Regions from separate parts of the Metabacillus sp. YM-086 genome, predicted to be linked through region 2. Evidence: riboswitches for the same ligand, from Rfam matches in the RefSeq annotation. Region 2 holds a riboswitch; each other region holds the start of a gene.
What was found. Region 2 has a riboswitch for cyclic di-GMP ahead of ACEWK1_RS06810 (hypothetical protein). Riboswitches for the same ligand answer to the same signal wherever they lie in the genome.
Positions count from the first base shown of each region.

Region 1 (5,209 bases), on a different contig from region 2:
TCGGATGGTCAATATATAAAGGCATATAGAGAAGCAGAATATGAAATAAGAAGTCCTTTTGGTGGTTTCTTTGATGGACAAGAAGGGATTATTAAAATTATTATATTTTCTTTATTAAGTATTTTAGCTATTTTTCTCATTTATAAAGTGATAAAGAATAACCGTGGAAGAGGTTAAAAACTTTATCGAACTAGTGTAGTGTTAGTTCAATATCCATCATCACTCTTCAGCAATAAGAAGCGCCTTGTTTAATAGATAGAAGTTTTTTTGAGGAGGTATAGACTAAAAAAAGCGACATAAACAATATGGATAAAAAATTAATAAAAAAGAGGGTGTTATCCCTCTCAGTGATGGTTCTTTGACAAGTTTTGTAGATAAATAAAAAGGTTTGTAACTAATTTTGAGCATATGGCTACGACATAATAACCTATAAAAAGGTGAAAAAAATTTGCTCCTCCATTTAATTGGAAGAACTCAGCAGCAACTAATAATGGCTTGAAAATAAAAGCAAAGAATAAGGACAAAACAAACATATACAAGTAATAATTCTTATTGTGTTTTAAGATCAATTGATACCAAAGTATATAAGTAACTGGTACAAATGATACGTCTAACGTAAAGCTTGCAGGGAGAATCGGAAGAACTTTATATGGGTAAAACCAATATGCTTTGCTTGCACCAAATACATCAACATAGGTAAAAAAACATGAACGTTATAACCATAGAAACACAATAATAAGGCTTTTCTTTTATTTATAAAAATTAAAAGAAAAATTAACGGGATAATTAATAATGCTAAAACAACCCAGAATTGCCAATGACTAAATGACGAGTAATCTTGCCAATAGTTTAACCATTCTTTTGAATGAAGTAAGTCTATTTTCTGTAATTCATCAATTTTATTCTGTTATTGTTTATCCATAGTAAAAATCTCCTCAACAATTTATGAAGTTATTTTTACCAAATCTGATAAATACAACTCATAAATTTTGAATAGTTAATCTTATATTGTCTAAACACAGAAAAAGGCTATTACCCATCGTTCGAATAATAGCCCTAAAGGAGAAAAAAGTTTGTAATAAGTCACTCTTCCAAGGTGACATACTACGATGAATATTGAAGATGATACTCATTAAAAGTATATTCAACATATTTTATTTTGAGATGGACAGTGGACTAGTCGACAATCGAATTAAATAACTTACTCTTTGCTACTTTGTTAGTTATTAAAAATAATAATATGGCAAGTTGCAAAACAGTAAAGTCAAGTTTGGAAAGTTTACTTAAAAATAGAAACATCACTTTTCAACTTAAACCTTTTTCCCTTCTGGGGGAAAAATTTGCTTTGAACAACATATATTTAGTATTTACAATAATAGGGCTATAATCCTTATTATTTTTTTAGGAATAAACTTAACAAGCTTTAATCTTGACCTTTATAAGAAACAATAGCTTATTCTCGAAGGTTCAGTATTAAAGGATAAGCACTTAATTTACACTTGTTCTATTTATTGACATGTTGTTTATGTCATTCTTTGCCTTTTCGTAGTCTACTACTGTAAGATGTATCATAAAGTTAATAACGTTGTCATACTCTCCACGTTTACGAAACTCATAGAAAATAATAGGTCTTTCGTGTTTTAAAATTGTAATAAATGAAACTAGACAAAGTTCGGATTTTGGACTTTTAATTCTAAGAAACTGTTTTAAAAAATTCAAAAAGTAAAACGTTGAATCTTTGTTATCCGGGTAAATAGTTAACAATTGATTGAATTTTTTTATTGCCAATTGTATTTCAGTACGTTTCATTATATCCCCTCCATTTAATAAAAAGGGGTTACCAATAGATATTCAATTAAGCTTAAGCTATTTATCTTGGCAACCCGACTGTCATAGTCATAAGACTTTAGACTCGTGGCTTTGCGTCCTTACCTTTCGGCAAGTTTGCCTTTTTCAACCATACATTGGATTTTAAAGACTTTTATACTATATTTCAACAAAAATCTACAAATAAATAATTTCTAATTTACTATTATTGCATCACAGATAATCTACCAAGTGTCAGAATTCGGAATAAAAATCGTGAATTTATTAATTAGCTCAATAGAAGAAGTCAAAGAAAATCCTTTACGTGGAATAAGTTCAAGCTATTTTTCAATAAGTACTCACTGCCTTCACCTAGTATTAAAGTATATATTATATATTTATGAATTTAGATAAGAGATGAATGATAACTGAGAGGATCCGTGTGCATTAATAGTGCCAAGCACGGTTCTATGAGGGGGTGGAGCACAATTAACCGTAAGGTAGAAAGGCTCAACTCTAATCGACAATCTTTACGGTAGAGTCTTTCTATATAAAAATGGACAATTGTGTTCAATTAACCATAGGGTCTTGGCTGATTAAAATAGGCTAGTCATATATGATGACTAACCTTTACTTTATCCATTTATATCTCATGAATAAATTTTACTATTTTAAAATTTAAACGAAGGTAAAGTTAACTCATGAAAGTGAGTGAACAAAAACTGACTCTCTAAATGACCGTGGTATAATTCAAGTGCTGTCATTGCCTCACTTTCTATTGCCTTAATTCTACAGATTTCATAAAGAATATCGGCTTTCAAAAGACCTTCATAGTCATTTTCCAAAAGATCCAAAGCATTGTAAAATAGAGAAAGAGCTTTATTGGTATCATTCAATAGGTTTTTATAAAATTTGCCTTCTAAGTAAAAGTTTCTAGAGCGAATTATTTTACAGTCTATATCAGCAAGAATAGTTTTTGATTTATTAATTAATTTTTTGATAAATTGAATATCAGGGCTGTTTTCTAATAAAACATAGATTCCTAATTGATATATGGATAAACTAGTTTCTTTAAATTCATCCATTTGAAAAACCATTTCAGCATCAATCCAAAATATTTCTTTTAATTTAGTAGCTAATTCTGCTTCTGGATAAGAAGTCATAATAGTATAAATAGTTAAAGCCCAGCCTCTAAAAATTCCCTCTTTATCGTTCTTTAGATGAAGTTTTTCTCTTAATAAGAGCAATTCTTCTCTAATATCCCCAATTTTTATATTCTCTAGATATCTAATAAGTAAATTAATATATTCTGTTTCAAGAGGATAAATTAAATGATGATTGACATTATTTATACTCTTTAGAGCTTTTGAATAGGATCCAATATAGAGATAAAGGATAGATAGATTAAAATATATGTTATCTCTTTCTTCCTTTGTAATAGTAGGACTTTCATTTGAGAGAGCCAAAGCTCTGTCAAGTAAGTTTAAACTCTTAGATATCCTTTTTTCGTCGAACCAAATACTTGCGATCGCATTATATGCTTTTAATTTCAAGCGTAAATTGTAATTATTGTTTTCTTCCAAATTAATTACTTTTAATAAGTATTCTTCTGCTTTTTTATTATTATTTTTTCTTAAACAATAGATTCCATTAAGGAATTGATAATCAATATCTCTACTTTTAATTTGATAAGTATCAATTTTGTTCTTAAAAGTTGAGAGTTCTTTTTCTACATAATGCCATTGTTTTAGACCAATTAAATCTTTAATTTTTTGTATTTGATAGTCAATTTCTCTTAACCTTTCATTAATGTTCGGATCAGAAAAGTAACTTATGGGTGTATTTAGTTTTTCACTAAACTGATTTAAGTCCTGATTAGATACAGGAGTATTCCCGTTTTCTATATTACTTAACTTGCCAACAGAACAAATTCCCTTAGCTAATTCTCCTAAGGTCATACCTATTTCTTTTCTTTTCGCTCTTATTTTTTCTCCGATGTTGTTATGTCTAGGTATTTGATTGCTCATATAAATTCTCCTTTTTCATTTCCTGATCAAAGTAAATATCAATACTATTTTACTATGTCTATGATAATAATCGTAATCTTAGTGTGTTCTTGTGTTAAAGAATTACTCTATTTATAAGAATAAATGAATTTTTTTGTATTTTTTTTAAAAAATAACGTTGAAATTTTATTTGTTGATGCTATAATTTAATTTATAATTCAAACAAATAGTTCAAAAGTCACTTTAATTGTAAGGTCTAATGTCTGATGTAGAGCAGTGAACCTGTCGCTTATTAACATTACTTTACTTATTATTAAGGAGAATTAGGAATTTTAGTAGCGTACCTGCTAAAACACTAAAACACTTCCTTTCTAGAACGGGATACGTCTAGTAAGAAAGTGTTTTTTTGTTGGGATATTAATTATCAGAAGACTTATTGAGCTTGTATTGTAAGCACTTATAAAAGGCGGAAAGAGGGAAAAGCATGTTTAAGAGGAATTCATTTATGAAATTGAACTTAAAATTAGGGGCTAAAATAAACCTTATTGTTTTGGGTATTGTCCTGTTACTTTCTATTGTAATAGGCGTTGTAGTTGTTCGGGAAGTTACAGATGGTATAAAAACATTTGCAATTGAAAAAGCAAAAGGGGATCTTGCTTTAAGTGAACGTTATATTAACAACAAGTATCCAGGTGAGTGGCATATTGATAACGGAAAATTACTTAAAGGTGATGAATCATTCAATGATAACTATGAAGCTGTTGATAAAATAGGGCAAGATACTGGGGATACTGTAACAATATTTCAAGGAGATACACGAATCGCAACTAATGTGAGAGTTAATGGAGATAGAGCTGTTGGTACAAAAGTGTCACATCAAGTCGCAGATGCTGTGCTAAAAGAAGGCAATAACTATTATGGTCAAGCAACTGTGGCTGGGCAAACCTATCAAACCGCTTATATGCCAATTAAAGATAAAAATGGAGAGGCAATTGGTATTCTCTATGTAGGAGCCCCACAAGCAATTATAGATGATATATTGTCCTCTTTTTTAACAATATTTTTAATTTTAGTGATTACTATCATTATAATTGCTACTTTCATTGTTTTATGGTTTACACGAGGATTAACTAAACGACTTACTACTATTTCATCAGCATTAGAAAATGCAGGATACGGTGACTTTACTACAACTATTATTGATGAAACTGGTGATGAACTAAGTGATCTTTCGAAAAGTTTTAATAATATGAAGGAAAACCTAAGTGATTTGATCCAAAATGTTATGAAATCCTCAGAACTAGTCGCATCTTCTTCAGAGGAATTAACTGCTGGAGCTGAACAAACTAGTAAGGCTACAGAACATATTACAGATTCAATCCAACAAATTGCAAATG
Region 1 covers NZ_JBLUOI010000102.1:545-5,753, forward strand. Annotated here, with positions in the region: partial or broken gene ACEWK1_RS24945 (AraC family ligand binding domain-containing protein) at 1-13, shown strand, start outside; partial or broken gene ACEWK1_RS24950 (hypothetical protein) at 345-641, opposite strand; gene ACEWK1_RS24955 (hypothetical protein) at 1,489-1,809, opposite strand; cyclic di-GMP riboswitch class I at 1,875-1,959, opposite strand; gene ACEWK1_RS24960 (helix-turn-helix transcriptional regulator) at 2,478-3,833, opposite strand; gene ACEWK1_RS24965 (methyl-accepting chemotaxis protein) at 4,318-5,209, shown strand, end outside.
Region 1: it holds a riboswitch for cyclic di-GMP, as region 2 does, so the genes downstream of both, ACEWK1_RS24955 (hypothetical protein) here and ACEWK1_RS06810 (hypothetical protein) in region 2, are expected to answer to the same signal.

Region 2 (5,209 bases):
AATATGAGAGAATTGGCCAGCCGTCTTTTAGGTTTTAATGTTTTTTCTAAGCCTTCTAATTCTTTATTGTGAATATACAAGTCCGTTGTGACTGCTTTTTTCTTCCATATGAATTCTTTCTTCATTTCTTGTAATTCCTTTTCTTTAACTTCATTTAATGCTATTAACTGATCTTTCTTCGTTACGACCTTTTCTACTTCTCTTCTGAAGTATTCTTCCTTACTTGCTAGTTTTGTTAGTGCTTGATTTCGAAGGTGAATGGATAAAAGTGCTGTAACAAGGAGACTGTAAAACACGAAATGAAATGATGGAATAATTTCTAATGTTTCAGGTTGAAGTGATAAAACTCCAGCAGCAAATAATATTGTATGAAACCCAGCATCTATTTTCACTCTATATTCAGCTTCATAATCATTGTAAATATATGAAGATATGAATGGGAAAAATAGAGTGATGATAAAGTTCATCATTTGATTTGATGATCCCCTTTTCTCTCTTATTAAATCAATGATCAAGAAACCCACGGCTAAATAAAAGAAGGAAAGAAAATAAAGGATAACACCTCTAACCAATACTTTAAGATATGCATACACATCACTACCTTTTAAATCTAAAATCATGTCTATATTTAAAAGCCATTCCATGATAATCCCTCCTCTAGTTTTGCTTTATATTCCATTCGGAGCTTTGATAGATCTTTGACTAACATTTCCTTCTCTACTTCTAATTTGATGATTTGTTCTTTTTTTATTTCAATTTGTTCTTCTTTTTCAAGTAACTCGTAGAACTCCTGATTTTGTATTTTCTCACGACGCTCTAGGTCTTCTCTAACTCTAGTAATCTGTTGAATTTCTTTTTCGAGAAGTGATAATTCCTCATGACACTCAACCTTATAAGTGTTTAACCACTTTCGAGTATTAGGTAATAACCCAAACAATAAATAAAAAGCTACTAAACTAGCTAAAATAACTAAGAGAAAAATTAATCCCATATTCCTACCTCCTAATTTTGGGACAAGGAACCTGTCCCCATAAAAAAAGACTACAAGTCAAGTATCCCCATAAAAAAAGACTACAAGTCAAGTAGTCGTCGCAATACAGTTCGTGTATAAGCAGCCCGACGATCATCATTCTAATTTTGTTAGAATCTTAGACTCGTAGCTTTGCGTCCTACCCTTTCGGAAAGTTTGCCAATATTAACATATATTCTATTTTTTAAAACTGATGGTGATTATGATCGTTAAATGAATGATCTATGCCATGATCGTGCCCATGGTAGTGCTCATCAATATTTACATCAATACCTGGATTTAAATACGGATCCATAGATTCATCCATCATTCTTTGCATTTCCATTTGATCTAAAAGCTCATTTTGCAGGGCAAATTCCTGCATTTGCTGTAAGTTCAGCTGCTCTAATTGATCAATCATATCTTGATCTAGTTGTTGGTCTTCCATTAGTTGATGTAAGAATGCTGCTGTTGCTGCACCTCCAACACCTGCAGCTACCCTTGATCTTGATAATCCTTTTGCTTTCTTTTTTGATTTTTTTACCAGGTTGTAAATAACGAAACCTGCAATAATATAAATAATAACTTCCATGAATAAGTCCCCCTTAACTTTATGATTAAGTAGAATTTTAACAGTAGATGAATAGTCAGTCTGTTACTCCCATTACAGAAGTTGTATGTTTAGAAAATTTAATTATAGGATTAGCTATCTCACCTATTAGGAATTTCCTCCTATCCTTTTTCCAAAAACTACTTAACAACGTTCATCTCTTTCATGTATGATTATCTCGTATCTACCCGAAATATTCTGTGTGATCCTTAACATAAAAAATGTTAAATTGATCACATTTTCTATCATACTTCCTAGTACTTTTGAGGTAAAAAACATGACAAACATTCCAAGACAACTTTTAGAAAGCATCGACTTATTTCATGATTTAAACGAAGAAGAATTGTCTGAAGTTCAAAGACTGTTCCGTGAGAAAACATTTAAAAAGGGGACAACTCTTTTTCACGAAGGAGATTATGGAGAAGAACTTTTTATTATCGAAAAAGGTAGTGTCAAAATCTTCAGAGAGGATTTTACGAGAGAAACCATTTTGACGATTTTAAAAGATGGAGATTATTTTGGAGAAATGGGGATTCTTCAATACAATGAACAGCGCTCGGCCAACGCTGAGGCCCTACAACCTTGTACTGTTTATACTATTCATCGATCAGACTTTACTAAGTTACTAGAAAAAAATCCTCACATTTCGATTAAGCTATTATATGTTTCAATGAAACGACTGCGTAAAGCCAATGAAATGATTAGAAGTCTAACAAGTTTAGACGCTAGAACTCGAATTCTTAAAACACTAATTGATTTGTCCGAGGATTATGGGGTAATAATTGAAGGAGAAATTTTAATTGACCTTAAGCTAACACATCAACAAATTGCTGATATGTCAGGCGTCGTTAGAGAAACTGTTTCAAAGGTGTTAGTAGAATTACAGCAGAGCAATACGATTAGTATAGAAAGTAAAAAGATTTCAATTAAAAAACTAACTCATTTAGAAGAGCAAGTTGGTGTATGACTAATAGTTTGATAAAGCAAAAATAAGTATTTGAACGCCATGAAGCAATTGATCTACAACTAAACCCAGTCCTTCAGGGCTAAGTTTACGAAAAAACCAAAGCTGATTTGCTTTTAAATAATCGATGATTCCATGGACAACAAATAGGAATATCACATCAACAAAAGTGACTTGAAAGCCAATGAGAAAACCCGCTATCGATACTGTACCTGTCCATATCACAGAGTGCGCAATCAGACTTATTATGTTTTTACCCTTTGTTTCAGCTAGGTATTTCCCTTGTAGCGGATAGTCTCCGAGAAAATGCGCATAAATCAGTAGAAGATAGCTCAATTGGTCACAGCCTTTCTTATTTTTACTACCTAACAAGATAACATGGTTAGTGGTTCTATTCTGTAACCTGTATTACATTTTAATTTATTTTTTTAGATGATTGGTGAAAAGATGAAAAGTCTCGAAGAATTACTCATAAACTCTAAAAAGCTTAAGTTTCCTCACGAAATGGAAAAGCAGTATATCACTGCCTATAACCAGCTCACTGCACAATATGCAGTTTGGTATATACCCGTTGGAATTGTGTTTGTTATCTCCTTAATGCTCTTTGATTTGGCAAGCTTTCCGGCTGTTGAACAAAGAAAGATGGTTGCCATCCGATTTATTTCACTAGTTATTCTTGTCTTTGTTTATATATTAAATTTTTCAGGAAAGTTTCAAGCTTTTTCACAGTTATATATATCTATTATTCTCCTTTCCATTGATATAGGGCTAAAATGGATTATGATGATTAGTGAACCTGATGATATATCATTTAACTATTACTTTATAGGTGTGTTTCTCCTCATTGCTGTTACCTACTGTATGGTACGAATTCGCTTTGTTGCTGCGAATATTTTAGCTTTGTTTTATATCCTTAGCTATGCCTTTGTTGCAGTATTCTACCAGTTCCCTGTTGCATCCGAGGAACAAATTCTCATCATAAAGTTAATTATTTTCATGCTAGGTGCTTTTTCTTTACTTTGCACAACAACATGCTATTTTTTAGAATATTTCAGCCGACGGGATTTTATTTTTCAAAAAATCATTGAAGAGGAGCGCAGAGCATCAGAAGAGTTATTATTAAATATATTGCCTGTTCATGTGGTTAATAGGCTTAAATCTGGTGATACCGTTATTGCTGATAGTCATGAGCATGTTACGATCCTTTTTGCTGACCTTGTAGGGTTCACTAAAATTTCTCGTGTTCTCCCCGCTTCCGAGCTGGTTATGATTTTAAATACAATATTCACCGCTTTTGATGAACTTTCCGAGAAATATGATGTGGAAAAAATTAAAACAATTGGAGACTCTTATATGGTGTCATCGAAGGTAGGATCTGATTCAAGGGAATCCGCTGAGAAGATCGTCCATTTAGCTGAAGATATGATAAAAGTTATTTCTTCACTTAAAGAGCAAGCAAAATTACCATTACATATTCGAATTGGCATCCACACTGGCCCAGTCGTTGCTGGAGTCATTGGTAAAAATAAATTCGCCTATGACATGTGGGGAGACACCGTTAATACCGCCTCTCGAATGGAATCAACAGGCATTAATGGCAAAGTCCAAGTATCCGAAGCTACCTTCACGATCCTCAAAGATAAATTCGACTTTATCGAACGCGGAAAAATTAACGTAAAAGGCCTCGGAATGGTTCGGGTTTATTTGTTATAGGGACAGGTTCCTTGTCCAATTTTGGCTTTCCTTTCCTACCATATTTAATCATAGGTCTGGTTTACCTTCTTAAACATTTTCCTATTTAAAACAAGGGTTGTCCTGTATGGACAACCCTTTAATAACTTAGTCTAGAAAACCCATATCTACTTTCAATTTCCTTTTAATAGATATACAGAGGGACAAGGAACCTGTCCCCCTATTCCAACCCAATCTGAGTCTTATCAATCAGTTGTCCACCTTGAAACGTAAAGTTTGCGGCTTTATTTTCATCGCCAGTTTCCCACTTATACATAACTGTGTGAACCTCGGATCCTTTTTCTCCTGCCTCGGACATGATTTCCCCATCGGAACCGATGATTTGTTTCACTTCATCATATGTCATGCCATTTTCAATTTGTTTATACTTTTCTACTGTTAGAAGTTCAGCCTCATTCTTCACCTCTGACTTTTCCTCTTCGTTTGAACTATCTGCTGAATCTTCTGTTTGTTCAGTTGTTTGACTCTCTTCTTGTTGAGACTCTTCCTTAGTAGCATCATTACCTTTATTTATGCCCCAAATGATAAGCCCAACTAAGATAATCACAACAACGATCGCTGCAACTAGAAAACCTACTTTTTTATTGTTTGATTTCAAGAATACATACCTCCACACTATTTTAAAAGTTTCCTATTATTAGGATAACATTTCTACAGGGACATGGGGACAGGCACTTTGTCCCATCCATTATAATGAGTGGTAAATCATACAAAAGATATGACGTTATCCATTACTGATTTACCACAAAAAAACTAGCGATCTTTCCATTGAAAGTCGCTAGTTTACTTTTACTTACTATTCAATTACACCTCAGGAACTTCGACGAATTCCATAAATCGCTGGGACAAGGAACCTGTCCCTCAATTATACCTC
Region 2 covers NZ_JBLUOI010000010.1:86,773-91,981, forward strand. Annotated here, with positions in the region: gene ACEWK1_RS06805 (hypothetical protein) at 1-644, opposite strand, end outside; gene ACEWK1_RS06810 (hypothetical protein) at 629-991, opposite strand; cyclic di-GMP riboswitch class I at 1,108-1,201, opposite strand; gene ACEWK1_RS06815 (hypothetical protein) at 1,215-1,601, opposite strand; gene ACEWK1_RS06820 (Crp/Fnr family transcriptional regulator) at 1,897-2,586, shown strand; gene ACEWK1_RS06825 (DUF3307 domain-containing protein) at 2,587-2,919, opposite strand; gene ACEWK1_RS06830 (adenylate/guanylate cyclase domain-containing protein) at 3,031-4,296, shown strand; gene ACEWK1_RS06835 (DUF3862 domain-containing protein) at 4,496-4,933, opposite strand; gene ACEWK1_RS06840 (DUF3298 and DUF4163 domain-containing protein) at 5,208-5,209, opposite strand, start outside.

Region 3 (5,209 bases), on a different contig from region 2:
TTAAAACAAATTGTTTCTGATTATTATCTTGTTTTAGAACAGAAAGTAATCGATGGGCTATTAATTGACCAGAGTTTGTATGATAAAGTAAAATGTCTCCTTTTTTAACGTTCATTTCATCAAATGCAACAAAACGGCATATGTTTCCTTTTTTTATGTAAGGGTACATGCTAGTACCATACGAGGGTAGATCTATCCAACCGTATTTTTTTATAGTTATTAGTAATAACTCGACAGTATCTTGATTAAACTGCATGTTGGACCAATCCATATTCTATTAACTCTTGTAGAAATTCTTGTATACTAGAAGAAAGGGAGTTATTATCTAAAAGATATTTTTCCTCAATCAATTGCGTCATCCTTTCAACAGTTTGAGGTGAGTCAAGTAAAGACCAGCAATATCCACCCAAATCATTTAATTTTGTTACTGTAAATTGGTCTGTATTTAATATAATCCACTGATCATCAAGCTGAACAGCTTCATAATCACTTTTTTTGATATACTGTGTCATTATGAGATCATCTCCCAAAAGGTATTGTTTTTTTGAAAATGGAGGTCATAGATTGGTACTTGGTGTACTAGGTAATGGAGCAAATGAAAGATTTTAGTAGTCTCCTTGGGAGAATCATCCCAATAAAAGACTTTGTCCATTAAATGTAGCATGCTGTTTGATTTTTGTATTTGTTCTCTTTTATTCTTTAGAGATTGATGTAGTAGTTGAATACTCCCTAACTCAAATGATGTATTTATGCATTTACTATTTAATTCACTTCTAAAAGGGGAATCGAAGACAGTTACACTGTCAGGGGAAATTTTAATAATAGATGCCTCATCAGATAATAATTCCCTTGGTGAAGAAAGTCTTGCAGCTGTAGATTTCCCCGCACCAGAATGTCCGGAAAAAATATGTGCATTGTCGTTATCAATAACACAAGAAGAATGAAGTAGGATTCCCCAATTATGATAGACGATAAAAGAGCTATACAAATTCATTAAAGCATGTTTTAAAGCAAGTTCATCATGTACCCAAATCATTGCGTTTCTGTATAAATGATCTACACGAATTAGATAATCAGCGCGTTTATAAGAAATATACTCTTCAGTTTTAGTAATGGTTACTATACAATTTTCAAATGGAATACCATACCCATTTTCAATTTGTAAGGTGAGGTCAGGTGTATTAACTTCAGAATTGAACTGAAGAATAATTTTCTTTATTATATCTGGTATCTTATTAGAATAACTATGGGCTAAAAAATGGTGTTCTGCTATTTTAAATTTGACAGAATACATTTTAGGTTTTACCTCTTTTCTATGAAGGAGGTCAAAGCTGACCCCCATTTTCAGTTTTATTTATTTATTTATTTTCCTTTACCGGGCGTTCCAGCTCCTCCTGGAATAGTATTTGGATTAGAAGGTGGAAAGTTTATTCCATCATTTCCTGTTCCTTTATGATCTCTATTTCCTTTACCTGGATTCCAACTCTGAGCAGTCTCAAACCGAATTGCTTGATGTTCCAAAACAATTGGACGATCACTAGTAATTTTTTGTGTCATTTTTTCTCACCTCCTATTTTAATTCTTTATAAAGAACAAACAGAGTGAGGAAGTCTGTCTGTTATAGTTCGTTATACACTTTGTTGTTCTCAATAACATTATATATACCTAATTCCTAAAAGGAAAGTCCTAATTTTCGACAAGTACTTTCTTTAAAATGAACGAAATTATAAAATATCTGCATATTCATGTTCATTATAAATAACAACATAAAAACAAAAAAGCACAATAAGCAGCCTAAGCCACCAACCATGCTCTCATTTATCATTATCGTTCTGTAGTCTCCACTTATTAAATTCCAAAAACTCTCTAAACTGTTCTTTAGACACACCGGATTTCATCGCATCTTGAACAAGTTTTGTCCATTCTAAGTCAAGTTCTTCGGGATCCGTTTCATTTTGTTCATTTAGGAGGGTATTTACCGATACACCGAGTACAGATGACACCTTTTCCAGAAACTGAACAGAAGGATTTGACTGGAGATTGCGCTCAATCGAACTTAAATATGATTTTGCAACTCCTGCTCGTTCTGCTAGTTCGGATAATGATAGGTTTTTTTGGGTTCTATATTTTTTAATTCGTGGGCCAATCACGTCAAGTCACCTTCCTTTAATAATGCTATTATAACATATAAAGAAGGGATTTGTTTGATATGGAGAACGGTTTTCCAAAAAAATTTTATGTAAGAATGAGTTAAACAGCAGGACTTCCCATCTTAATAAAGAATTCTTTAATTTCTTCTACACTAATACCAATTTCCAATGCTTCTAAAATTAATTCAACCCATTCGTGGTCAAGCTGTCTGTCTTTAATAAGATTGTGTATCGTTTCATTATTCAACTATCTCATCCTCCTAAAATACTCCTGTATTCCAGGCAGCCCAGCCATCTTAGTTTTAATTCTGAAGATCTGTGACTTTGCGTCCCTATTTTTCAATAGGTTTGCCTTTGAACTGATTATATTGTCACTGAATGACTGACCTAACGTTGCAAAAGTCCTTGAAAAATGTCTGTCTTATTAACTATTCTTATTATAAAAGGGAATTTTTAGAAAGTGTGCAGAATGGTGTCGATAAGGAAAAATTTCTTTAATTGATGGTTTTTTTAATTTTACTGTAATATTAAACGGGTAATTAGTCCTGATTTGTTGTCTGTTTAGGGGGGTTTTTAGTATGTTAAGGGGTTTTTGTTAACAAATTATTAATATAAGAAGTCGTGTCTAAAATTGAATTTTTGTCGAACATTTTACAAAAAAATGACAATCGGTACCGATTGTCATTTCGTAATACTATTTAAATATCCCCTGCGGAGTCAAATAAAAAATCCCACCATTCTGAACCGAAATATTGATCTGCGGTTCATAAAGCTCCCTCAACGCTTCCTTTTCCACCTCATAACAATCGGGCTTCTCATCCATATCTTCATAAAAATGATCCAAAAGCTTCAAATCCTCATTCCATCTTTCGCGCGCTTTATCCGCCCAGGAATGATCTTGTTCATGAATAGATTGCATAATAAACTGCTCAATCCGTTTAAGTCCACTTTGGGGTTTGATTAACGGTGTCATGGTAAAACAAAGGTCTGGGATCTTCGGTGTTAGCTCCAATTTCTCAAGTTTTTCTTGAAAGTTTTCTACTAAGGTCCCACTTACCAAATGTAATCCAATCGAATAGAGCTGATCTTTTTTCATGTCACACTGATAGGAAACTATAATGTTAACACCAATCCAAGGGTGTAGTGGGATGTTTCCACCTGGTTCTTTGACCTGCTCAAAAAGTCGGATATAGCTACCTAAATTTGTTGTCGAACGAAAAATTTGGTGAAGGCGGGGGGCACCGAAGTGCATGACCTCGCCTTTAAGATCACTTGGAGCACGATTTTGGTCTGTGATCAGTGTGAGCTTCATCGGGTTCGGAACACCGTTTGTTTTTTCTAGGTAATGCCAGTAGAAGGGGCGGTTCATTAATTCCTTGTCCATTTCAATGGTTAGCTGAACAGTCATGTAGCCTTGACCTTTTTCAATGATGTCACAGGAATTGGCTGTGAAGAAGCTTTCTAAATAGCTGTGAATTTGTTCTTGTTGCATGCTTTTCGCCACCTTTCAGAAAAATTTATTTGTCACCACTAGCCGCTTTTCGTTGTTCTTGTGAGTGTTGGGCATAATCAAGAATAGATGTTAAATTTTCCATTTTAATTTTCATTTCACGATCACTTTTTGAATTGATCATAATGTCTTGAATATGCTCGTCAAAGTTTTTGATTTCTAGTCGAGTTAAAATTTCATCAAGATCTCCGATGACTTTTTCAAATAAGTTAATTTTGTCATATAAAAGAGTGAGAATATGTTCTTCAACAGTGTTTCTTGTTGCCATATTGTAGATGTTTACGTCATGTTCTTGTCCTAAGCGGTGGATACGTCCAATCCGTTGTTCCAGCCTCATTGGATTCCATGGTAAATCATAGTTAATAATATTATGACAGAATTGTAGGTTAATCCCTTCACCACCGGCTTCGGTTGCGATTAGTACTTGAACACGGTTTTTGAATAGTTCTTTCATCCAGTCTTTTTTGCCTCGCTTAAAACCTCCGCGGAAGGGAACAGAGCTGATACCGTTTTGTTGTAGAAACCATTGTAAATAAAACTGAGTAGCACGGTATTCAGTAAAGATAATAACTTTATCGTCAATTTCTTTGATTAACTCTACAACTTTCAGAGCTTTTGAGTTTTGTGTTACACCGTCTATCGCCATCATAATATCTTTAATAACCTCATTTGGTAGAGCAGCTTCCTCTTCTTCCGGCAAATCCAACATTTTTTTCAAAGTCATATAAACGGCTTCACGACTGCTGCACGCTTCACGTTGGAGTGTCATGATCGAAAAGGCATTTGCTGCATATTGTGAAGACGATTTTATAGCTGTTATCGTGTCATAAAGGTTTTGCTCGGTTTCGGAAAACTCAATCGGAACTGTTTCAACATTCCGTTTTGGCCAGTCAATGCCGGTGTCTCCACGACGGTTTCGAATCATTACTTTGTTAATTAATTCACGTAAATGTTCATGATCCTCCAGAGAACGCTCCTTAGCGGAGAACACCTCTGTAAAGTATGCTTCGTTACCAAGGTGACCTGGTTTTAACAGTGAAACAAGATTGAAAATCTCTTCAACTCTGTTTTGAACGGGAGTAGCGGTTAAAAGTAAGCAATACTTTTTCTTTAGATTCTGAACAAATTCATAGTTTTTCGTTTTATTATTTTTTAGCTTATGAGCTTCATCAATAATGACTAAGTCGTAGTTTTGTTCATAAACAATGTCTCGATGTGGACTACGTTTTGCTGTGTCAATTGATGAAACAACAACATCACATGCTTCCCAAACATAGCTTTTCTTTTGCTCGACTGCCGGAATAAAAAACTTTTCATTTAATTCCCGGGCCCATTGTGAAACAAGGGAGGCAGGGACTAAAATTAGCACTTTTTTAACTAGTCCACGAATCATATATTCTTTTAAAATTAATCCTGCTTCAATTGTTTTTCCTAAACCAACTTCATCAGCTAGAATAGCTTTTCCGTTCATTTTTTCAACGACTCTTTGAGCCACCTCTAGTTGGTGGGGAAGAGGAGTGAAGTGTGGTAGGTGATTAGGTGCTTGCAG
Region 3 covers NZ_JBLUOI010000012.1:41,111-46,319, forward strand. Annotated here, with positions in the region: gene ACEWK1_RS07625 (signal peptidase I) at 1-256, opposite strand, end outside; gene ACEWK1_RS07630 (PqqD family protein) at 246-512, opposite strand; gene ACEWK1_RS07635 (hypothetical protein) at 512-1,294, opposite strand; gene ACEWK1_RS07640 (hypothetical protein) at 1,363-1,557, opposite strand; gene ACEWK1_RS07645 (helix-turn-helix domain-containing protein) at 1,815-2,150, opposite strand; gene ACEWK1_RS07650 (anti-repressor SinI family protein) at 2,251-2,397, opposite strand; cyclic di-GMP riboswitch class I at 2,429-2,513, opposite strand; gene ACEWK1_RS07655 (YqhG family protein) at 2,845-3,642, opposite strand; gene ACEWK1_RS07660 (DEAD/DEAH box helicase) at 3,668-5,209, opposite strand, start outside.
Region 3: it holds a riboswitch for cyclic di-GMP, as region 2 does, so the genes downstream of both, ACEWK1_RS07650 (anti-repressor SinI family protein) here and ACEWK1_RS06810 (hypothetical protein) in region 2, are expected to answer to the same signal.